Regions from separate parts of the Arthrobacter sp. SRS-W-1-2016 genome, predicted to be linked through region 2. Evidence: predicted binding sites of a transcription regulator. Region 2 holds the regulator's gene; the other holds the start of a gene.
The links. Region 2 encodes HrcA, which represses chaperone genes, less so after heat shock. Its sites were predicted from a motif close to TTNGCACTCGNNNNNNNCGAGTGCNAA; they were not measured.
Positions count from the first base shown of each region.

Region 1 (14,728 bases), on a different contig from region 2:
GTCCAATGAGCAGTGTTGCAGATGGTTCGCAAAGGGATGATGCATCCAGCGGTGCATTGAGTCCAGACGCTCGGGCCAGATCCATCGACGTTCTCAAGGGCACCACCGAGCCTGGCAAGGAACTCGACATCCTGATCGTCGGGGGAGGCGTGGTCGGGGCCGGGGCGGCGTTGGACGCCGTGACCCGTGGCTTGTCCGTGGGCATGGTCGAGGCCAGGGACTGGGCTTCCGGCACGTCGTCGAGATCCTCGAAACTGATTCACGGCGGCCTGCGCTATCTGGAAATGCTGGACTTCGCGCTGGTCCAGGAAGCCCTCCAGGAACGCGGACTGCTGATCCAACAGATCGCACCGCACCTCGTCCGGCCGGTCCCGTTCCTCTACCCGCTGACCCGGCGGTTTTGGGAACGCCCGTACGTTGGTGCCGGGATCTTCCTCTACGACACGCTCGGCCTTACCTCCGGCCACAGCCGCGGTGTGCCCATGCACAAACACCTCTTCCGGCGCGGAACACTGAGGGCAGCCCCCAGCCTCAAGAACGATGCCTTCGTCGGTTCCATCCGCTATTACGATGCACAGGTCGACGACGCCAGGCTGGTGGTCAATGTCGTCCGCACCGCGGCACATTACGGAGCGCATGCCGTGAACAGGATGCGCGTGGTGTCGTTCGTGCGCGAGGGCGAACGTGTGGTCGGTGCGAAGGTGGAAAACCAGGAGGACGGCAGCATCATCGAAGTCCGCGCCAAGCAAGTGGTCAACGCCACCGGAGTCTGGACGGACGAGACCCAGGCCATGGTGACGGACCGCGGCCAACTCAAGGTCCGCGCCTCCAAAGGCATCCACCTGGTGGTCCCGCGCGACCGCTTCCAATCCACAGTGGGATTGATACTGAGGACCGAAAAATCCGTGTTGTTCGTCATCCCGTGGGGCCGGCACTGGATCATCGGCACAACGGACACCGACTGGAAGCTCGACAAGGCGCACCCCGCCGCGTCCACAAAGGACATCGACTATGTCCTTGAACACGTCAACCGTGTCTTGAAGCGGCCCCTGACCCGTGAGGATGTCGAGGGAGTCTACGCGGGCCTCCGCCCGCTGCTGGCGGGGGAGAGCGACTCAACGGCGAAACTTTCACGCGAACACGTCGTGGCGCACCCCGTTCCAGGCTTGGTGGTGGTTGCAGGTGGAAAGTTCACCACGTACCGGGTCATGGCGAAGGACGCTGTGGACGAAGCGACCCGGGCCATGGACGAGCGCGTACCGGCGAGCTGCACCGATACCATTCCGCTCCTGGGAGCCGAGGGATTCAAAGCTGCATGGAACCGGCGCGCAAGAACCGCGGATGAAGCCGGAGTGCATGTCGCCAGGGTGGAGCATCTCCTGAACCGCTACGGATCCATGACCCCGGACGTCCTGGCCATCATCAAGGACAACCCCGCCATGGCCGAGCCGCTGCCTGGAGCCGACGACTATTTGGCGGCGGAGGTCGTCTATGCCGCGACCCATGAGGGTGCCCGGCATGTCCATGATGTCCTGACACGACGTACCCGCATCTCGATCGAGTCGTGGGACAGAGGTGTTTCCGCGGTCCCTGTTGTCGCTAAGCTGATGGGAGAGATTCTTGGCTGGAGCGACACGCAGCGGGAAAGCGAAATCAAGCACTACCTGGCCCGGGTGGAAGCTGAACGGCTCAGCCAACAGCAGCCCGACGACGAATCGGCCGATGCTGCGCGCATGGGCGTCGATGACATCGTTCCCCTCCGCTGAGCGGCCTGGGTCGGCTGGGCACACTGGAGGGAAGACGACTTGGCGGAACCACTGGACCCGTATGATGCCGAACTGACAACGCCGGAGACCGTCATCCTTGAAATGGAAGCGGTCGACAAGACAGATGCTGCGGGCCAGCTCGCGGAACGGCTGTACGCGGCCGGGCGCATCACGGACCTTGAGGGCTTCCTCGAAGTCGTCAATTCGCGCGAGCACCAGCTTGCCACCGGACTGCCGGGCGGCATTGGCCTTCCGCACGCCCGCAGCGAGTATGTTTCCCGGGTCTCCATCGCTGTTGGTGTCACGAAGTTCGGTCATTCGCTGGACTTCGGCGCCAGCGACGGACCGGCCACGTTGGTCCTGCTCATCGCTACGCCGGCCAGTTCGTTCTCGGACCACCTGGAAGTCCTCGCGACCTTGGCCCGCTCGCTGTCCAAGGAATCGTTCCGGGAATCCCTCCGGCGCGCCCACGATCCCGAAGTCATCGCCGAACTGATCAACTCCAGCCTGGTGTTCTTCGACCACTGATGTCCTCCCCCTTGGGGGAGGACGGTTCGTTTAGCTGTTCTACAGCTTGACGAAGTACGGTTAAGGGGTGTTGAAAACCGCTCTGAAGCCCCGCTGGATCGCAGGACTTGTCTTCGCGCTCCTGCTCTCCGGGGTGTTTGTGCTGCTCAGCCAGTGGCAGTTCGGCAGATCCACCCAGAGCGACGCCCCGGTTGACAACCCCGCGGTGGAGCAAGTCAAGCCGCTTGCCGGGGTATTGCAGCCTGGAACGTTCTTCCCGGGCACCGCATCGGACCAAATGGTCAGCGCCAAGGGCAGTTACGATCCCGCCAAGCAGGTCCTTGTGGAGGGCCGGCTTCTGGCCGGGCAAAAAGGGTACTGGGTAGTGAATGCGTTCGCTGTCGACGGCGCCCCCGTCCTGCACGGTGTCGCCGCCTCCGCGAAGACCTGGATCCCCGTGGCCCGCGGCTGGGTGGCCGATCCCGCCCAAGCCGGGCCTCCGCCGTCGGGCACTATCGAACTGACCGGGCGGCTCCTGCCGTCCGAGGCGCCGGTGCCAAACGTCGACGCCGGAGCGGGCCGCGCGTCTGCAGTGTCGGTTGCGGAACTCATCAACACGTGGCAAGTCTCAAGCTATCCCGGCTTCGTCGCCGCGACCTCGGAAGTATCGGCTGGCAAGACCCTCGCCCTTCCGACGCAGCTGAAGCCATTGAACATTCCGGCCCAACCCCCCAACCAACAAATCAACTGGCTCAACCTCTTCTACTCCGTGGAATGGGTGGTCTTTGCAGGATTCGCCCTCTACGTCTGGTGGCGCATGGTGGCCGATGACTACCGGCGCACCCTCGAAGACGACGAGGACGAGCCCGACGAGGAATTCCCGTCAGACGATTTGCCAGCAAGTACCAAGCCAGAACAGGTAAAGCCATGATTGAGCCCAAACCGGCCATCCAGCCCGAACAGTCCGGAGAATCTGCCGCCAAGCCAACCGCGGCCAAGAAGCGCCGCTTCGGCGGAACGACTGCCCAGATCCGCTCGGCCTTGAAATTCTACAAAGTCATGGCCTACCTCACCGGTACCATGCTGCTGCTCCTGTGCGCCGAGCTCGTTGCGCGCTATGTGTTCGGCGTGTATCTCTTTGCCGGCGGAACCAACGCAATCACCGGTCAGCCCTTCGGTTTTGGATTCGCGGATGCTGGGTCGAAGGCGGTCCTGGGTGGCGTCAACGTTTCCGTCGGAGTCCTGATCGTCCACGGCTGGATGTACGTGCTGTACCTCATCTCGGACTTCCGCTTGTGGTCGCTCATGCGCTGGCCGTTCATGAAGCTCATCCTGCTCGCCTTGGGTGGCGTTGTCCCTCTCATGTCCTTCATTGTGGAGAAGAAGTTCCACTCGGAGGTAGAGATGGAACTCGCCGCGAATCCGCAGGCGTCCAAGCGCTACTGACGGGCCCGCCACGGCGGGCATTGTGAGATCGCTAACGTCGGGCTGGTTTCCCGGCTTCACGACCGGCTTCAAGGTGCACCGGGGCATCCCGGCAAAGTAGGCTGTTACGGTGACTACTCCCACCGCATCCTTCAGTTCTGAAGCTCAGACTTCCCAGAAGCCGGTGCTGGTTGTTGACTACGGTGCCCAGTACGCGCAGCTGATTGCCCGCCGCGTCCGTGAAGCGAATGTGTACTCGGAAATTGTTCCGCACACGTTCACCACCGAGCAGCTTCTGGCCAAGAACCCGGCAGCGATCATCCTCTCCGGCGGACCTTCCAGCGTTTATGCCGAGGGTGCCCCGAGGGTCGGCGCGGACCTTTTCGAGGCCGGCGTGCCGGTCTTCGGCATTTGCTACGGTTTCCAGGCCATGGCCAACGCGCTCGGAGGCAAAGTCGCGCAAACCGGTTTGCGCGAGTACGGCGCCACCGAGGCCACCACTGTCGGCGAAGCCCGGTCCATCCTTGCCGGCGTTCCTGATTCCCAGAACACCTGGATGAGCCACGGAGACTCGGTTCACGAAGCTCCTGAGGGCTTCGAAGTCCTGGCTACAACTGCGGGCGCACCTGTGGCAGCTTTCGCGAACGAAGAGAAGCATCTCTACGGCGTGCAATGGCACCCGGAAGTAAAGCACTCGGCGCACGGCCAGCAGGTTCTGGAGAACTTCCTGTTCAACGGTGCCGGCCTGAAGCCCAACTGGACCACGGGCAACATCCTCGAAGAGCAAGTGGACCGGATCCGCCGGCAGGTCGGCGATTCCAAAGTCATCTGCGGCCTCTCCGGCGGCGTCGACTCGGCCGTAGCCGCAGCCCTCGTGCAGCGCGCCGTGGGCGATCAGCTGACCTGCGTTTTCGTGGACCACGGGCTGCTGCGCGAAGGTGAAGCCGAACAGGTCGAACGTGACTTCGTTGCCGCAACCGGCGTCAACCTCTATGTCGCCAACGAGCAGGAGCGATTCCTGTCGGCGCTGGCCGGGGTCAGCGACCCCGAGACCAAGCGAAAGATCATCGGCCGCGAGTTCATCCGCGCGTTTGAGGAAGCCGAGCGGGCCATCATCGCCGAGGCCGCGTCCGAAGGCGAGAGCATCAAGTTCCTCGTCCAGGGCACCCTGTACCCGGACGTCGTCGAATCCGGCGGCGGCGAAGGTGCCGCGAACATCAAGAGCCACCACAACGTGGGCGGTCTTCCCGAGGACCTGCAGTTCGAACTTGTTGAACCGCTCCGCGCCCTGTTCAAGGACGAGGTCCGCGCAGTAGGCGCCCAGCTCGGCTTGCCCCAGGAAATCGTCGGACGCCAGCCGTTCCCCGGACCCGGCCTGGGTATCCGCATCGTCGGCGAAGTGAACAAGGAACGGCTCGAGCTGCTTCGCAAGGCGGACGCCATCGCGCGGGCCGAACTCACCGCGGCCGGACTCGATAACGACGTCTGGCAGATGCCTGTCGTACTCCTCGCCGACGTCCGCAGCGTTGGCGTGCAGGGCGACGGCCGCACTTACGGACACCCGATCGTACTGCGCCCGGTTTCCTCCGAGGACGCCATGACCGCCGACTGGTCGAGGCTGCCGTATGACCTCCTCGCCAGGATCTCCAACAGGATCACCAACGAGGTTGACGGGGTCAACCGCGTGGTACTGGACGTTACCAGCAAGCCGCCGGGAACCATCGAGTGGGAATAGCATCCTGAGTGACCGGTCCCTGTTAGAGGGACCGGTCACTTTGTTTTTCCCCTCAAATCAGGGGTAATTTGCCTTTCCATCAGTGTTGCGGTGCGGACTGCCGGTGGATTCCCGCTACCCTCGAAAGTATGCCGATTTGGTCCAAGTCGTCTCGAGCTAGAACAGAAAAGAAGGCAGCGGTGTCAGTAGGTCAAAGCCACGAAGAGAGCTCCGTAGAGCTTCGGAAATGGCTGTCCGGGCTCAAACCCGTGACTGGCGCGGACACCATGCTGCGCTTCGTCAAGACGCCGGAAGGGTCGATAGACCTTAGCAACGGCCACCCATCAGGCCTGGCGCAGCTCCTCGCGGGGCGCCGCACCCGGCTTTCCACCTTGATCCGGGACCGCCAGCAGTATCTTGTTGCCGCCCGGGCTGCCAGGAACCTTCGCTCAAAGATTTTCGAACTGGGAAACGACCGGGGGATCGACGCCGGTTACCTGTCCTGCGGCACGGTCGTGTGGACCTCGGCCGTGGGCGGAAAGCCCCAACGCGTCTCCGCCCCCGTCATGTTGGCCGCCATCTCACTCACGGCGCGGCCGGGCGAAGACGACTACGAGCTGCAACTCACCGAACAAGCGGGCATCAACCCCGCATTGGTCCGGCATTTGAAGACCGTCCATGGCATCGTCTTTGACGTCAATGCCGTGAGCCGTATGGCATACAACACCGCACGACTTGACCCCCTGCCGGTCCTTGACCGTCTTGCCACGCTGGTGCAGCCGATCCACGGTGCCGAGGTCACCCCGAATCTCCTCATCACGACGCTGGCAGATCTGTCCGGGAATTTGGAAGACCCCTGGATCAACGAGAACAGCAGCATCGTTGCATCGCTGTTCGAAGCCGCCAACGGCGGGGACGTGGAACCTGAGCCCATCAAGTCCGGAAGGTTCCCGAACCTCGACGAGCGGGACCCTTCTGAAGAGTCGCTCCTCCTGGATGCGGACTCGGACCAGCAGTACGTCGTGGATGCCGTGCGGGCAGGCGATTCGCTGGTGGTCAGCACCCCGCCAGGCAGCGGCCAGACGCAAACGGCCATCAATGCCATTGGCGCCCTCGTCAACGAGGGCAAATCGGTGCTCGTCGTGGGCGACCGGCGAGCGAGCCTCAACGGTCTGGCGGGCCATTTTGAAGCCCTGGGCCTCGAGTCGATGGTCTTCAGGCCGGGCAACGGTGCCACTCCGCAGCAGCTCAAGGGCCAGCTCGTCAGCGCCATCATCCGCAACGAAAAGTCGCTGGAACCCCAGCTTGCCAACCTGCGCAAGACCTTGACCGAGCACCGGCATGCCCTCATGGACCATGTCGCGTCTTTGCACAACGTACGCCAGCGCTGGGGATGCTCGCCCTACCAGGCCATGCAATCGCTCGCGGAACTGACCGCCATCCAACCCGCTCCCGCCACGACGGTGCGCTTGAAGCGCAGTGTCTTGGACAACATCAAGGACCGGGCTGAGCTGGCTGAAAGATTGCGACGCGCCGCCGAGCTTGGCAGCTTCAGCCGGGCATCGACGTCGAGCCCCTGGTATGGGGCGCGCCTGGTCACCCGCAAGGAGACCGAGGAAGCGCAGCAACTGGCCAGTAGCGCCGCGGAACAACTTCCCCAACTGCGGGAACGGATGAACCAGCTCGCGGAACACTCCGAAATCCGGCTTGGGGCGAACTTCGCCGAATGGGGCGCTCAGCTTGAGCTCCTGATGGCGGTACGGGAAAGCCTGGACAAATTCACCCCGGACATTTTTGACCGGCCGGTCCACGATCTGATTTCGGCTACGGCTACCTCCGCCTGGCGCCGTGAGCGGGGCCTTGAGATGCCCTCGATGCAGCGCTCCCGCTTGCGCCGCGTGGCAAAGGAATATGTGCGCCCGGGTGTCCACATTGCGGATCTGCACAGCTCCTTGGCTCTCGTTCAGGAACAACGGGCCCTGTGGTCCCAGTACGCCACTACCCAGCGTCATCCGGCAGTGCCATCCGGCCTCGCGGATTTGGGCGCCAGCTACCGCGAACTGGACAGGGATCTCCGCCGTCTGGGAGATTGCCTCAAGCACACGGCCGCCGGCGGCGACCTGCACGCGAGCCGTTACGAAGAGCTCGTGGAACGACTTGAGCGCCTTGTCGCCGACACGGGCACCCTGGAAACGCTTCCCGAGCGCACGCTTCTGGTCGAGAACATGCGCGAGCATGGGCTCGCCGAGCTTCTTGCGGACTTGGCCGAACGGGAAGTGCCTGCCGAATCCGTTGCCGCGGAACTGGACCTTGCCTGGTGGCAGTCCGCCCTCGAAGCAATGATCAGCGGCGACGACTACCTCGCGATGTCCGACGGCGATTCCCTTCGCCGGCTTGAAGCCGAGTACCGTCTGGCGGACCACGCGCACATCGCCAGTGGAGCTGCCCGGCTGCGGTGGAGGCTCGCCGAAATGTGGCGGGCCGGAATCGCTGAACATCCCCGCCAATCGGAACTCCTGCGGAACCTGATCAAAGATGGCCGCGTAACCCTCTCGGCGCTGAGCGCCCAGGCACCTGCCCTCGTAGCCCGGCTCGTTCCCGTGTGGTCCATCAGTCCGTACTTGCTAACCAGCCTCCTGCCTGCCGAACAGAAGTTCGATGCGGTGGTGATTCTCGATGCCGAGAGCACGTCCTTGCAGGCTGTGCTGCCTGCCATCGCGCGAGCCCACCAAGTGATTGCCTTCGGCGACGCGAAGATCGGCAACGCCCGCACGTTCAGCGTTGCGGTGGAGCCGCCCATGGCCGGTGCCGCGAGCCAGGACACCGTGGACAGTGCGTTCAGTGCCTTGGCCCGGGTCCTGCCCACGTGGCAGTTGAACTGGGTGTATCGGGCGGTTGACGAGGACCTCGTGCTGCAGTTGAGCAAGAACTACTACGACGGCGGCCTGCGTCGATTGCCGGACGGCCAGTCCGTCACGGGGCTGGACCGCTCGGTGGTGGTTGAATACATCCCGGACGGCACCGGCCTGCCTGGCGCCGACCACGAGGGTGTCGAATCTGTCGCCGCCGAAGTGAACCGCGTAGTTGACCTGGTGTTTCAACACGCCAGTCTCCGGCCGCGGACCTCGCTCGCCGTGGTCACCGCAAGCCTGCGCCATGCCGCAAGGATCGGCGAAGCCATCCGGCTCCAACTTCCCAACTATCCGCTGCTCTCGGGTTTCTTCAACGCCGGCGCGGAGTCCTTCCGTGTGGTGGATCTGGAGCGCGCGCAGGGACTGGTCCGCGACCACATCATTTTCTCGCTGGGCTTCGGGCGCACCCCGCATGGCCGGGCGCTGCACAGTTTCGGCCCCCTGTCCGTCGAAGGCGGGCGAAACAAATTTGCCCTGGCTATGACCCGCTCCCGAAGGTCCATGCACGTCCTGAGCTGCTTCCGTCCGGAAGACCTCGATCTTGACCGGCTGGCCCACGGCGCCGTCGACTTCCATGAACTCCTTGACCGTGAACTGTCGGGGAACTCCGATCTGGGGACTCCGGCCACCAGGGCAGCCGCCAGCGAGCAAGCGCTCGGCGAGGATCCGTTGGTGGCGGATCTGGGCGAGCGGCTCCGAGCCCGGGGAGCGCGCGTGTGGCACCACTATGACGGGGTCCTGGACATCGCCGCGGCGGCCGATCCCGTGCACACGATCGGCCGGGATGACAGCGAAATGCCTACGCCGGTGGCCATTGAATCGGATGGCACGGAACGATACCGCCGCATGAGCGTCAGGGAGCGCAGCAGGCTCCGGCCACAGCTCCTGGAACGCCTTGGCTGGCGCTACATGTCGCTGTGGACCATCGAAGTATTCACGGATCCCTCGTCCTGCGCGGATCGCATTGGATCCTATCTGGGACTCGAGAAGCCTGTGGCGCCATCGTATGGTGATGTCCAGGATGGATTCCTGGACATCGATGTTGAACAATTGGAACTGAATAGCCAGGCGGAACCCTCCGCGGCCAGGTCCAGCGGCGCGCAAGGCGCTGGCTCGGGTCCGGCTATCCCCTAAGGAAACGCAATGGCGGAAAGCAAAAGCACTCATTCCAGGCCGCCCGCGGACACCAGTGCCGGAGCGGCAGACGCTGATACCGAGTTGGCCACGCAGGAGAAGGCAGAAGTGAAGCCCGCACCGGAACGGAAGCCGGCAGGAGAAGGTATTCTGCCCAAGAAAGCTTCCGAGGACGATCCGCGCCGTTGGGGCGATGAATCCAGCTACGACCATGACGCTTGGCTGAAGGAACAAAGGCCCCCGCACTGGGGCTGAATGGACCATCATGGTGGTGACTCTCCGGCGGGGTTTCGCACTACCGGTTACCTGGGGGACTGACGAGGACAAAGAACAGTTTCCCGCGTGTGGAAGCCCCGGCCAGGATTTCGGCCTGTTGCGGATTGGCAGCGACAACCACAAGGCCGTCCGCCTCGCTCGTGCCCAACCATTGGCCGGCCGTGCCTCCCTGTGCGGACGTCCACAAAACCGGGACCGCAGCCGCCAGGAGTTCTGATTTCCTGCCGGGCCCTTCGAACCCGTCGGCCGCGGTGAGCACAACGTTGACCAATTGGCCCGGCGAGATGAGTTGAATAGAAGCGCGATCGGCCATGCGCAGCGGAACGGCCGCCGTCGCGGGTGCGGTGCCGGTCAGCAGGCCGGGTCCCAGGATCTGCGCGTCTGTGGGGATCTGCCCCTTCTGCAGGGGCGAGGCGAGCTGCTTTCCCCTATAGGCAGTGCCGGGGGTGAGCGCCCCGGCTGGGATTCCGGCAGGAAGGACTTCGAGTGGTTTGAGGTCGGAATCAGTCAAACTGGACCCCGCAGGAAGATCCCGCTCGGCGGCCAGGACGATGGCTCGCTGCTCCGAAGCAGGAGTCAATTGATGGACTGCGACCCCGACCGCCACGCATAGCAGGAGTGCCACCACGAGGCGACGGTTGCGGTTCAGCCAGCTAGCGAAGGTGCGGTGCTTGTACTGTCTCTTGGGAGGACCCAAGTGGCCTCCGGCTTTGGAGGGGAAACCCCGAAGGCGGCGGGTGTGGGACGCGGCAATCGGCCCCAGCAGGCTATTGCGTGGAATCGATGAAGGCCTGGTTGGACCGAAGCCAAGCGATGCTGAACCGGGGCCTTGGGAAGCGTTCGGGGTTGCGGGCATGCTGCCACGCTAACCGGGCACTAAGGCGCATGGCAGGGCCTTACTGAGCTATGTGGAAACGGCGAGCTATGTGGAAAACCGGGGGCAACTGGAACCCAGGAATCAGCTCGCGGCAGCCGCAGGAACGGACGCCGGAGCCGGAGATGCGGCAGGTGCCGCGGGAGCGGCCGAAACAGTACTTCCCTTGGAGTCCCGGGAGTCGGTGCGGTAGAAGCCCGATCCCTTGAAAACAACGCCCACGCTGTTGAACTTCTTGCGCAACGATCCTTGGCACTCAGGGCAGTCGGACAGGGAGCTGTCCGTGAAAGCCTGAACGATGTCAAAGGCATGTCCGCAGTCTTTGCAGGCATAGGCGTAAGTGGGCACTGGTGATCCTCCTCCGGGACGAACTGCAGGTCCTGTGCTGCCGGGGCGGATTGTTCCGTCCATTAGCAGTCCCAGGGCCTGAGTGCCAATTCTATCATCCGGCGTCGGGACCGGTACTACGGAATGTGGCGAAGCAGACAGGCCGGTAAAGCCTCATCATGCGGGCCGAACGAGCTGGACGATCCGGTGTGGGGTGAGTGCCTCCGCCACCGGCTTGTCGAACGGTTCGGCCGGGATCGTCCCCGCAGGCAGTACTTCATGGTCGTAGACGACGGCCACAGTCGGCGGACGGTTCCCGTCGGCGTCGAGCTTGTCGAGGAGCCGGTCGTAGTAACCGCCCCCTTGGCCGATGCGGTTTCCACCCTCATCGACGGCGGTGGCCGGCAGGAAGATTCCGGTCGCATCCTTGACGACGTCACTGTCGAAACGTTCGCCCGCCGGCTCGTCGATCGGGGCATACTTTGAGCGGACAAAAGCGGTCTCCGGTGTCCAATAGACCCAGCTCAGACGCCGTTCCGGTTCGCACACGGGAAGGAGGATCCTGTGCCCGGCCGCATGGAGCGCAGCGAGCAAAGGCATGGTGGGCGGCTCGGCAGCCACTCCGAGATAGGCCGCGAAAGTCGCGGGTCTCCCATGGGCAACACCAGCCGCCCATGAAACGCCCCGGCGGGCAATCCCCGCTCCAGCCTCTGCGCGCTGTTGCCCGGTCAAGGAGAGCCGGCGCTTGCGGTGGTCCCGGCGGATGTCGTCTTTCAAAGTCACTTTTGCTCCATTTCCCGCTGCTGTGCGGCTCAGGGATGGGGAAGGAACGGTGTGCTCCTTTGGGTCCGGCCCGTTCCTTTTTGCCCATTGTCCAGTTACTTCCGTTAGATTAGTCCGGTGACTTCCAATAACTGCGCCGTCCGCAAGGCCGTTATCCCTGTAGCCGGACTCGGCACCAGGTTTCTGCCTGCCACTAAAGCCATGCCCAAAGAGATGCTCCCGGTAGTCGACAAACCGGCCATCCAATATGTTGTCGAAGAAGCTGTGAGCGTGGGACTCAATGACGTCCTCATGATCACAGGCCGCAACAAGCGTGCGTTGGAAGACCACTTCGACCGGGTACCGGCTTTGGAAGCGACGCTGGAGGCCAAGGGAGACATCACCAAGCTAGACTCAGTGCAGGCCACGAGCAACCTCGGCGACATTCACTACGTCCGCCAGGGCGACCCCAAGGGGCTGGGACACGCAGTGTTGCGTGCAAAGCAGCACGTCGGGTACGAACCTTTCGCGGTTCTTCTCGGCGACGACCTCATCGACGCCCGGGACACGCTCCTCAGCGACATGATCGAGGTCCAGCACAAAACCGGTGGATCCGTTGTGGCCCTCATCGAAGTCGAGCCCTCCCAGATCAGCGCCTACGGCTGCGCGGACATCGAGGACATCGGTGAAGACGGCTACGTCCGCATCAAGCAACTTGTCGAAAAGCCTGCGGCCGACGAAGCTCCGTCCAACCTGGCCGTGATCGGCCGGTACGTACTCCACCCCTCGGTGTTCGACGTTCTCGAGAAGACCGAACCGGGCCGTGGGGGAGAGATCCAACTGACGGACGCCCTTCAGGTCCTGGCTGCCGGCGAGGGTGAGGGCAGCGGCGTCTACGGAGTCGTCTTCCGTGGCCGTCGCTACGACACCGGAGACAAGCTCAGCTACCTCAAAGCCTGCGTCCAGCTCGCATGCGACAGCGAAGACCTCGGGCCTGGACTGCGGGAGTGGCTGCCGGGCTTTGCCGCCGGCCTCAGCAAGTAGGTCCTTGTGTGGGGGTCGGCCATATGGCCGGTGACGCTCGAATGCGGCGACCTCATGTTGCGTCCCATTCATTACCGGGACAAGAAGGAATGGACCGAGGTCCGCTCACGCAACAGTGATTGGCTGGCGCCTTGGGAAGCCTCCAACCCGGCCCCGGGTGGTCGCCTGCCCAACTACCGGCAGATGGTGGCTTCCCTCAACGCCCAGGCCCGGCAAGCGAGTGCGCTCCCCTTTGTGATCACGGAGCGTATTCCTGGATTCCAGGAGCCTAGGATCGTAGGGCAGTTGACGGTCTCTTCGATCATGTGGGGATCGGCGATGACGGCCACGCTTGGCTACTGGGTGGACCAGGCCCGGGCCGGCCGCGGAATAGCTCCCACTGCGGTTGCCATGGCCACCGACCATTGCTTCAAAGCCCTTGGCTTGCACCGGATGGAGATCAACATCAGGCCGGAGAACGGGCCGAGCCTGCGAGTTGTCGAGAAGTTGGGATTCCGCGACGAAGGGCGCCGCGAGCGTTTCCTTCACATCAACGGAGAATGGGCTGACCATCGAAGCTTTGCGTTGACCTCGGAAGAGGTCCCCGGAGGCTTGCTGGCCGCTTGGCTTCGGCACGGAGCCAACTAGCCGCTTTCGGCGAATAAGGGTCATAAGTCCATTGATTTGCCGACTCTCCGACGACACACCGTTGGCAATGCGGTGGCCTCCGGCTATTTGCTTCTACGGTTTTGATTGTGGACTTCCCTCTCAGCAGCTCGGTGATATTGGTCATTGCTGTCGCGCTGTGGATCGTTTGGGTTGCGCCATACATACTGCGGAATCGTCGCCAGCACATCCAGATGGCCGGTGACTTCCCAACAGATGTTATTGACGAAGACGCTCATGAACTGCAAGCCGGGGTGGTTCTGTCAATCACCCCTCGGCAGGAGAAAGCAATGGAAACCATGCAGAGCACCGCAACCGCATTGCCCGAGGTATCGGCCGGCGCCGGCGAACGGCGTGATGCTGCATCGGAAACAGCGGTCTTCAAAGTCAGATACGGGCGCTGTGCCCTTGCCCTTGCTGCCGTTCTCCTGCTGCTCGCGGCTGCCGTTTCCGGCGTCCTCCGCATTCTTGGCCTCGTTTCCGCGTGGCTGCCGCTGGGATGCATAGTCGGCGTGGTCGCGACCGTCTTCCTGCTTCGCCGACTGGCCATCCGGGACCGCAGGGCGAAGATGAACAAGGCCTTCCGGAACGCGATGGCTCCTCCAGCCGAGAGCCCCCGCGCAAGCGCTCCTGCAACGGACCGTCCGGCGACCAAGATTTTCGACGCCGAAGCCCACGCCCGTGAAGCGACGCGCCTGACCGCCGTCGAACTTCGTCAAGCCGCCCTCAATGTTGCTGTCGCCGCCGGCGACAACACAGTCCGGTTTACTGCGGAATCCAAGGAAGCTGAATGGCAGCCCGTGGACGTCCCCAAACCAACATACGTCGATGCCGCCAAGGCGCCGCGGCCCGCCCCCGAGCCCCTTGACCTGCCTGAGGCTCCCAAGCCCCTCGGCAAGCCGACGTTGAAGCCAGCCAGCGCACCGTCCGCGGGCGCGTCGGTCCAGGCGCAGCACGGCAAGCCCCAGAGTGGCCTCAGCAACCTCGACGACGTCTTGCAGCGCCGCCGGGCATAACCTCCAGTGACTACCGTCTGCGTGGCAGGTGGCACGGGACAAGTGGGCCGTGAAGTCGTCCGTTTGGCGCTCGACGCCGGGCTCGACGTGACGGTGCTGAGCCGCCGCCCGCCGTCGGGCGCGTCACCAGTCCATCACGACGGCGCGCGCTACTTTCAGGCTGACGTCACCACAGGTGCCGGGCTGGCCGAAGCCCTGCAGGGGGCCGATGTGGTGATCGATTGCTTGGAAGGGCAATTCGGAAGAGCGCGGAGGAAATTCGCCGACGGCGGCGCGCGCCTGCTCGCCGCGGCCACCGTTGCGGGAGTCCGAAAGGCCGTTCTCCT
Region 1 covers NZ_MTPV01000064.1:29,409-44,136, forward strand. The annotation lists gene BMF89_RS16390 (glycerol-3-phosphate dehydrogenase/oxidase) at 6-1,766, shown strand; gene BMF89_RS16395 (PTS sugar transporter subunit IIA) at 1,806-2,294, shown strand; gene BMF89_RS16400 (SURF1 family protein) at 2,362-3,204, shown strand; gene BMF89_RS16405 (DUF3817 domain-containing protein) at 3,201-3,719, shown strand; gene guaA (glutamine-hydrolyzing GMP synthase) at 3,829-5,433, shown strand; partial or broken gene BMF89_RS16415 (AAA family ATPase) at 5,562-9,713, shown strand; gene BMF89_RS16420 (RcpC/CpaB family pilus assembly protein) at 9,754-10,590, opposite strand; gene BMF89_RS16425 (FmdB family zinc ribbon protein) at 10,693-10,956, opposite strand; gene BMF89_RS16430 (5-formyltetrahydrofolate cyclo-ligase) at 11,113-11,718, opposite strand; gene galU (UTP--glucose-1-phosphate uridylyltransferase GalU) at 11,836-12,741, shown strand; gene BMF89_RS16440 (GNAT family protein) at 12,796-13,368, shown strand; gene BMF89_RS22470 (hypothetical protein) at 13,452-13,625, opposite strand; gene BMF89_RS16445 (hypothetical protein) at 13,677-14,402, shown strand; gene BMF89_RS16450 (NAD(P)H-binding protein) at 14,424-14,728, shown strand, end outside.
Region 1: the regulator HrcA is predicted to act here: its motif matches at 11,019-11,045, upstream of BMF89_RS16425 (FmdB family zinc ribbon protein).

Region 2 (9,660 bases):
GCCAAGGAACGCGGACAGCAGCTCACGCTGCAGGCCGAACATCTCTTCTTTTTCCTCCGGCTCGGCGTGGTCGAAACCGAGCAGGTGAAGGATTCCGTGCGTGCAGAGCAGGAGCATTTCATCCTGCGTTGAATGACCGGCGTTGCGCGCTTGGACCTCGGCCACTTGCGGGCAGATGGCGATGTCGCCCAGCATGCCCTGCGGGGCCGGCTTGCCCGGTGTCCCCGGCGTCAGCTCGTCCATCGGAACAGACAGGACATCGGTGGCGCCGGGTTCGTCCATGAGCTCGATGTGGAGTTTTTCCATGGCGGGTTCGTCCACCAAAAGGATGGAGAGTTCGGCCTGGGGGTGAATGTAGAGCCGCTCGAAGATGAAGCGTGAAAGCGTCACCAATTGTGCCTCGTCCACCTGGACGCCGGACTCGTTGTTGACCTCGATGCTCATCGGTGTTCTCCCCGTTTGTCGTGGATGGGCGTGTGCTGGGCACGCACCCGGTGCTTTTCATCCCAGATGCTGTAGGCGGACACGATGTCGGCAACGAGCCGGTGCCTGACGACGTCGGACGCGTCGAGCATCGTAAAGTTCACGCCATCGATCCCGTTGAGGATTTCCTGGACGATGCGCAGCCCGGACGTGGCGCCGAAAGGCAGGTCCACCTGGGTGATATCGCCCGTCACGACCATCTTCGAGCCGAAGCCCAGGCGGGTCAGGAACATCTTCATCTGCTCTGCGGTGGTGTTCTGGGCCTCATCGAGGATGATGAACGCGTCGTTGAGCGTGCGGCCGCGCATGTAGGCAAGCGGTGCCACCTCAATGGTCCCGGCCGCCATGAGCCGCGGGATCGATTCCGGGTCCATCATGTCGTGCAGGGCATCGTACAAAGGACGGAGGTACGGGTCGATCTTGTCGCTCAGCGTTCCCGGCAGGAAGCCGAGGCGTTCCCCTGCCTCGACGGCAGGCCTCGTGAGGATGATCCGGCTGACTTCCTTGAGCTGCAAAGCCTGAACGGCTTTTGCCATCGCCAGGTACGTCTTGCCGGTGCCCGCCGGGCCGATCCCGAAGATCACGGTGTTGTCGTCGATGGCGTCGACATAGTTTTTCTGGTTCAGCGTTTTGGGGCGGATGGTGCGCCCGCGGCTCGAAAAAATGTTGTGGGTCAGGATTTCCACGGGGTTCTGCAGCGACTGGCTGCGCAACAAGGAGACGAGCTGTTGGAGGACGTCCGGTGTGATGACCGTCCCCTTGCCGACCAGGCCGCGGACTTCTTCCAGGAGGCGCATGATCCGGGGAACATCGCTTGACGGGCCGCTGAAGGAGAGCTCGTTGCCACGCACATGAAAGTCGACACCGGGGAACTGGGCTTCGATGTAGCGCAACGCCTCGTCATGGCTGCCAAGGGTCTGAACCATCTGATCCGAGTTGTCGAAGATGACAACTTCCGTCCGGGCGCCCGGGACAGAGTGCGGGAACTCGGCCGGACCTGTGTCAACGCTGCCGGCCTTGGGCCGCCCGTTCAATGATTCTGTCATAGTGCTGGCCTTGCGGCCTGTGCTCCTCCGGCTTGGTGATGTCCATCGATTTTCTCCGATGTCCGTGTGCTGGATGGGCGCAGGATCGCGGGCCTCGGATTGCTTTCAATCCTACGCCAGCCAGTCTCCCGGATGGTTCCGGGCCGTGCCCGTCGGGGCTGCAGGGCGGCGGATCCGTGCGCTTTGGTATCAACTCGGCATCGACCTCGTATCAATCGGATTGCAGTTCGCCGTCGGAGTATCGAAACGCCAACCGGCGTCCGCGGGACTATGACAAGCTGATTCATGGGCAAAAATGCCCCTGTGCCCGAAACCGGGCGCACGACTCCCCCGCACCACAGCGGCAGAACACGAGCAGGAATCCACCATCACCAGGCCAGCCGTCACTCCACACGGCACTCGCATCCGGAAACGTTCCGCCATGCTTGTGACCGCCTTGACGGCTGCCATGTTCCTGTCGGGTTGCATCGCAGATCGCACGGGACAGGGTTCCACGACGCCGGTCCCCACTCCGACAGTCGCCCTGCAGGCAGCCCCCGACAGCAATGCTCCGCTCGAAACGACGCAGGCCTCGAACAAGATCCCTGTGTATTGGATCGGCCGCAGCGACACGGACACGTTCCTGTACCGCGAATTCCGTGACAACCCGGGCAACGAGAACCCCATCACCACAGCCCTGCGGATCATGATGTCCCAGAAGCCGTTGGATCACGACTACTTCACGCCGTGGCAGAATCCGAGCAGCCTGGCGACCACGATTTCCGGTAAGAACGTTGTCACGGTGGATGTTTCCCGTGACGCGTTCAATTCCAATCTCGACGGCGGGATGGCGCAGCGGGCGATCCAGCAACTCGTCTATACCGCCACTGCCGCGGCAGCGAGCTCAGGCCTCATCGATGCCGGACAGCAGATCAAAGTGGCCATCCTGGTGGACGGGCACACAGACTATATGGCGTTCGGGCAGGTCAAGCTCGGCGACCCCATGGTCCGCGACGCCACCGTGGTGGCACCCGTATGGATCATCGACCCGCAGGAGGACCTGACCTTGCCTGCCGGTCCGGTCAAGTTCAATGGTCGGAGCACGGACCCCTCGAAGAAACTGCACTGGCAAATCCTTCGGGAGAACTCAAACGGCGACAAATCGTCCTACTTGGCCGGGCAGACCACCGCTTCGACCGTACCGGGACAGGGTGGCGTCTTCAGCCTCACCGTGGGGCTCGGAGCCGGCCGCTATGAATTGCGGGTCTCCTTGGTCGGTCCCAACGACGCCGACGTCCCGACGGATACCCGCTCCTTCAACGTCCGCTGATCGAGGGGTCTTCCTACCAGCGCCCTAGAATGTCGCTGGCCAGTACGACGGCGGCAGGACCCGCCGTCGACGAGCGAAGCACGTGGTGGCCCAAGAGTGCGGTGACGGCGCCGACGTCGCTGAGCTTGGTCACTTCGCGCGGTGAAATGCCGCCCTCCGGGCCGACGATGAGCAGGACTTCCCGCCCCGCGTCGGTGTCCTCGCCGGAAATCCCGCCGCGCCAATTCTCCAGGACGTCGCGCAAGGGACGTTTCGCGTCCTCGTGAAGGATGATCGCCAGGTCAGCCGCGGCTACCGCCGCAGCCAGCCCGGAGCCGTCGACGGCGGCACGCACCTCGGGAATCCACGCGCGCCGCGCTTGCTTGGCGGCCGCGGTGGCGACGGATTGCCACTTCGCGTGGGCTTTGGCAGCCCGGTCGCCCTTCCAGCGGACGATCGAACGCTCGGCCTGCCAAGGCACGACGGCGTCAATACCGAGTTCCGTTGCCGTCTCGACGGCAAGCTCGTCACGGTCGCCCTTCGCCAGCGCCTGGACCAGCACAAGCCGCACGGCCGGGCGGCCTTCCTCCTGGACGGCGGAGGCAAGGACGGTCAAGGTACCCTGCCCGGATCCGGCCACGGTGCCCGTGAGCCGCTTACCCGCACCGTCGGCGATGTCGACCGCTTCGCCGATTTCCAGGCGCTTGACCGTGACAGCGTGCCTGGCTTCGGCGCCGTCGAGCACGAAAGTGTCACCGGTGCCGAGTCCGTCCAAGGTTCCGGCAGCGGTGAAGAATACGGGGTTGCTCACCGCTACAGGTTACCGAGCTTGTCCCGCAGCTTCGCGAACATACCGCCGCTGGCCACGAGCTTGCCCTCGGTGAACTGCTCTCCGCGCAATTTGGCCAGTTGGCGGAGCAGCTCTTCCTGGGCGGCGTCTAGCTTGCCGGGCGTCTCCACATGCAGGTGCACCTTGAGGTCTCCCCTGCCGTAGCCGCGCAGGTGGGTGACGCCCAGCCCGCGAAGGGTGATGACTTCGCCGGACTGGGTGCCGGACTTGACGTCGATCTCCTGGGGGCCGTCGAAGGTCTCAAGCTGCAGTTCCGTGCCCAATGCCGCGGCGGTCATGGGAACACTGAGCGTTGCATGAAGGTCGTCGCCTTCACGAAGGTAGGTGGAATCGCTGTTTACCCGGATCTCCACGTAGAGGTCGCCGGGAGGCCCGCCCGCAGGACCTGCTTCGCCTTGCGACGACAGCTGGATGCGGGTTCCGGTGGCGACGCCGCCCGGCACCTTGACGGTCAGCGAACGGCGGCTGCGGATGCGGCCCTGGCCGTTGCATTCATTGCAAGGATCCTTGATGATCGAGCCGAAACCTTCGCACGATCCACACGGTGCCGCGGTCATGACCTGGCCGAGGATCGAGCGCACGGCCCGCTGGACCTGGCCCGAGCCGCCGCAGATGTCGCAGCGCTCCGGGTGGGTGCCCGCGCGGCAGCATGAGCCCTCGCACGTGGGGCAGATGACAGCAGTGTCCACCTCAAGCTTCTTGTTGACGCCGAAGACAGCCTCGCGCAAGTCGATGCGCACACTGATGAGGGCGTCCTGCCCGCGACGCATACGTGATGCGGGCCCCTGCATGCCGCCACCTCCTCCGCCGAAGAAGGTGTCGAAGATGTCCTGGAACGCGAATCCCTGGCCTGCGTAGCCGCCGCCGAAACCGTTGTCCGTCCCGTTCTCGTTGCCTGTGGCGTCGTAGACGCGGCGCTTCTGGGGGTCGGAGAGGACCTCGTAAGCGTGGGTCACGGCTTTGAATTCCTCCGCAGCGCCGGCCCCGGGGTTCACATCGGGGTGGAGCTTACGTGCAAGCTTGCGGTAGGCCTTCTTGATCTCCTCGCCGGTTGCTTCCGACGAGACGCCCAGAACGTCATAGTGACTGCTCAAAGTCGGTATCTCTTCCTTTATTACGGGTACACTGCGTTTCTTGCGGGGCGGTTCCAGCCGAAGCCGTCAACCGCCCAGAATGCGGGAAAGGTAGCGTGCGACGGCACGGACGGCCGCCATGGTGTTGGGGTAGTCCATGCGGGTGGGTCCAAGAATGCCGATCTTGGCGCTGCTGCCCGGACCGTAGCCCGTGGCAACCACCGAAGCCTCGGAGAGGCCGTCATAGGGGTTTTCGCGGCCGATGCTCACCGTGACTCCCCGGGGGTCTTCCGCCATGTCCGACAGCAGCCGCAACATGACCACCTGCTCCTCGAGCGCTTCGAGGACAGGGCCGATGCTCAGGGGGAAGTCCACGTTGGAGCGGGCCAGGTTGGCCGTGCCGGCCATGACCATGCGTTCATCGCGGCTCCGGTCGGCGAGCCTTTGGAGACCGTGGGCAAGGGCGCCTGCAAGGTTCCGGAGCGCCGGCGGGCACAAGGCCACCACCGAGGGAAGGACTTGGGGCATGAGGTCGAGCTGTGAGCCCGCAATGCTTCCAAGGAATCGCGCGCGCAACGTCATGAGCTCTTCGTCGGCAGTGTCCGCAGCTGCGTGCACAACGCCTTGTTCCACTTTGCCCGAATCCGCGATCAGCACTACCAGGACCTGGCGCGGTGCCAAAAGGACAAACTCGATGTGCCGGACGCGTGCGCGGCTCAGGTGCGGATACTGGACGACGGCGACCTGGTTGGTCAGTTGGGACAGGAGCCGGACCGTGCGCTCCAGGATGTCCTCGACGTCGTCGGGGCCCTCAAGCAACGAGTGGATGGCCCGGCGCTCCGCAGCCGACAGCGGCTTGACCTCGGAAATGCGGTCCACGAACAGGCGGTAGCCCTTGTCCGTGGGGATGCGGCCTGCACTGGTGTGCGGTGCCGCAATGAGGCCTTCCTCTTCCAAGAGGGCCATGTCATTGCGGATGGTGGCGCTCGACACTCCCAGATGGTGCCGTTCGACCAAGGCTTTGGAGCCGACAGGCTCGCGGGAGTGAACGTAGTCCTCCACGATGGCGCGTAACACTTCAAGCTTGCGTGGTTCGCTCACTGCCCACCTCCATTCAACAACCGGTACTTCTACAGTTAGCACTCAACATGCCCAAGTGCTAACAAGTCTAGTATGAGCCACCTCGTTGTTAGCATTGGTACCGCTCGCGGCGAACATGATGCCCGCGCGGTCCGGCGGAATGCCAAGGACCGTGACCGATCCCTTAGCGCAAAGTGGTGTGAAGACCGTGTCTTACGACAATTGGGGCCCGCAAGACCTCTCCTCGCCGGCCAAGCGGCAACTGCCTGAAGTGCCCGTTGAACGCGGAATGGTGCTCGAGGACGTGCAGTCCGGTTGGGTCGGGGCCGTGACCAGGGTGGAGAAGTCCGGAGGCATGCACATCGTGGTGCTTGAGGACCGGCGGGGAAAAGCGAAATCGTTCCGGCTTGGTTTCGGATTCCTGCTGGAAGGGCAAGCGGTGAAGCTCCTCCCGCCGATGCCGCGCGCGGCGGCCGCAAAGGGCGCGTCGCAACCGGGCAGGACGGCGTCGGGTTCCGTCCGGGTGGCCGGCCAGCGGGCCCAGGTCGCCAAGGCAAGCCGGATCTGGGTGGAAGGCAAGCACGACGCCGAGCTTGTGGAAAAGGTCTGGGGAGACGATCTGCGGGTGGAGGGCATCGTCGTCGAGCCCTTGCACGGCGTGGACGATCTCAAGGCGGCCATCGCCGCCTTCTCCCCCGGCCCTGGCCGCCGGCTCGGAATCCTGGTGGATCACCTGGTGCCGGATTCGAAGGAGTCGCGCATCGCTGCCGACGCCATGACGTTGCCGGGCGCCAAAGGAAACGTCCTGATCGTCGGTCACCCGTATGTGGACGTCTGGCAGGCAATCCGGCCCAAGGTGCTGGGGATCGAACAATGGCCGACCGTAGCGCGCGGCACGGATTGGAAGACCGGCATCCTCAGGTCGTTCGGTTGGCCGCACGAGACGGCCGAAGACGTGGGACTGGGTTGGCAGAGGCTTCTGGGCGCCGTCCATAGCTACGCCGACCTGGAAGCGTCTTTGCTGGGTCGCGTGGAGGAAGTGATCGATTTCCTGACCGTCGCATGATGGTTTGGATGCCTCCGGGCCCGGACGTGGTCGTCCGATCCCGTGCCGAGCAAGTATTCTGGGACAGCAACACCGCACCTATAGATACTCGAAGGAAGAAACTGTGGCAGACAACGCTCCTGACGATCGGGACGGCGCCTCGGGCCAGTCCCAGTACCGCGGCGTTCCTGCCAACGCGCTGCCCTTGACCGCGTCGGAAGACCGGCAATGGGCAACCCTGGCGCACTTCGGCGGGATCCTTGGATGTGTTCCGTCGCTCCTGATCTACCTGATTTTCCGCGAACGTGGTCCGTTCACGGCCCAGGAATCAAAGGAAGCCCTCAACTTCACTTTGCCGCCGACGATTGCCGCGGTGCTCGCCAACATTCTCGTCTTGCTCCCGGTGGTGGGAAACCTGTTCGCGGTCCTTGCCACGGGAATCTGGGTCGCGGTGACCTGCTTCTCGGTGTCCGCTGGAATCCGCGTCAACCACGGACAGCCGCACCGCTACCGCTTCAACCTGCGCTGGATCAAGTAGCCGCTCTTCGCGGGTGCCTATGACGGTTCGCGCGCCCGCCGTCCGCGCCGGACGCTAGTCCGGAAGGATCCGGCGGACCACGGCATCTGCGAGCAGCCGGCCCTTGAGGGTCAGGACCAGCCGTCCTTGGAAGGCCGCTGCGGGTTCAACCAGGCCGTCGGCAATGAGGCCTGCGACGGCGTGACGGCCCACTTTGTCGAGCGCGTCGACTTGAAGCCCGGTGCCGAGCCGCGCCTCCAGCATGATGCGTTCCACTTCCCGGGTTCCGGCGTCGAGCGTTTCGCGTCCAGCGGCCGGTGAGGCCCCGCTACCAAGCCTGTTGGCATAGGCGGTGGGGTGCTTGACGTTCCACCAGCGGACGCCGCCCATGTGGGAATGCGCACCGGGCCCGATGCCCCACCAATCGTCTCCCCGCCAGTAGGCAAGGTTGTGTTTGCACGCCTGTTCGGGAGTGCGGGACCAGTTGCTGACCTCGTACCAGTCCAGCCCTGCGGCGCTGATCAGCTGGTCGGCGAGTTCGTACTTGGCGGCGTGGTCGTCGTCGTCGATCCCGGGAACTTCTCCGCGCCGGATCTGTGCGGCCAGCTTGGTGCCTTCTTCCACAATCAGCGCATAGGCGCTGATGTGGTCCGGGGCGTAGGACAAGGCGGTCTCCAGGGACGCCTGCCAATCAGCCATGGACTCACCGGGAGTGCCGTAGATAAGGTCGAGGCTCACGGCAAGGCCGGCGTCGCGCGCCCACTGGACCACCAAGGGGACCCGGCTCGGTGTGTGCGTGCGGTCCAGGACTTTGAGCACATGAGGGACCGCCGACTGCATGCCGAAGGAAATCCGCGTAAAGCCGGCGTCGGCGAGCAGCCGGAGGGACTCCGGCGTCACGGAGTCCGGGTTGGCTTCAGTGGTGACTTCGGCTCCCGGTTCCAGGCCCCAGCGCCCGACGGCGGCCGTCAGGATGAGTGCCAGATCTTCAGCAGGGAGCAGGGTCGGGGTGCCGCCGCCGAAGAACACGGTGCTCAGGGGGCGCTGCGGCAACCCGGAGCCGTCCATGGCCCGGACGGCGAACTCCACTTCCGAAATGGCAGTAGCAGCGTAGGCGTCCTGGGAAGCGCCGCCGCCAAGCTCCGTGGCCGTGTAGGTGTTGAAATCGCAATAACCGCAACGCACGGCACAGAAGGGTATGTGGACGTAGAGTCCAAACTTCCGTGAATCGACGCCGTCAAGCACTTGCGGCGGCAAAAGGCCGTCCGCAGGTGCCGGATCCCCGAGGGGAAGAACGCTAGGCACAGACTTCCCCTCGTGGCTGTCCTGTGCGCACCGCTACAGCGTGCGCCGGTCCCGCAGTGTTCCGGGCGAACAGCCCCATTACTTCCTGGCCTTGTCCTTGGATTCGTCGGTGGTCAGGGCTGCGATGAACGCTTCCTGTGGAACTTCCACCCGGCCCACCATCTTCATGCGCTTCTTGCCTTCCTTCTGCTTTTCCAGAAGTTTGCGCTTACGGGTGATGTCACCGCCGTAGCACTTGGCAAGGACGTCCTTGCGGATGGCGCGGATGCTCTCACGGGCAATGATTCGCGAGCCGATGGCTGCCTGGATGGGCACCTCGAACTGCTGGCGGGGAATGAGCTCGCGCAACTTGCCCGTCATCATGACGCCGTAGGCGTAAGCCTTGTCGCGGTGGGTGATGGCGCTGAAAGCGTCAACCTGCTCGCCCTGGAGCATGATGTCCACCTTGACCAGGTCGGCGACCTGCTCGCCGTCGGCCTTCCAGTCCAGCGAACCGTAGCCACGGGTCTTGGACTTGAGGATGTCGAAGAAGTCGAAGACGATCTCGGCCAGCGGCAAGCGGTACCGGATTTCCACGCGATCCTCGGAGAGGTAGTCCATGCCGCCCATAACGCCGCGGCGGCTCTGGCACAGTTCCATGATGGCGCCCACAAACTCATTGGGCGCCAGGATGGTGGCCGACACCATCGGTTCGCGGACTTCGGCGATTTTGCCGGTGGGGTATTCGCTCGGGTTGGTGACGTGCAGGACCCGCTTGTCCTCCAGCGTGACCTCATATTCAACGTTGGGAGCAGTGGAGATGAGGTCGAGGTTGTACTCGCGCTCAAGGCGCTCACGGGTGATTTCCAGGTGCAGCAGGCCAAGGAAGCCCACGCGGAAACCGAAGCCCAGGGCGGCAGACGTCTCCGGTTCATACACCAGCGCTGCGTCGTTGAGCATCAGCTTCTCGAGGGCATCCCTGAGCACGGGATAG
Region 2 covers NZ_MTPV01000003.1:6,112-15,771, reverse strand. The annotation lists gene ybeY (rRNA maturation RNase YbeY) at 1-444, opposite strand, end outside; gene BMF89_RS00445 (PhoH family protein) at 441-1,529, opposite strand; gene BMF89_RS00440 (GerMN domain-containing protein) at 1,951-2,838, shown strand; gene BMF89_RS00435 (16S rRNA (uracil(1498)-N(3))-methyltransferase) at 2,852-3,628, opposite strand; gene dnaJ (molecular chaperone DnaJ) at 3,631-4,761, opposite strand; gene hrcA (heat-inducible transcriptional repressor HrcA) at 4,828-5,841, opposite strand; gene BMF89_RS00420 (DUF3097 domain-containing protein) at 6,029-6,886, shown strand; gene BMF89_RS00415 (DUF4870 domain-containing protein) at 6,990-7,403, shown strand; gene hemW (radical SAM family heme chaperone HemW) at 7,458-8,687, opposite strand; gene lepA (translation elongation factor 4) at 8,766-9,660, opposite strand, start outside.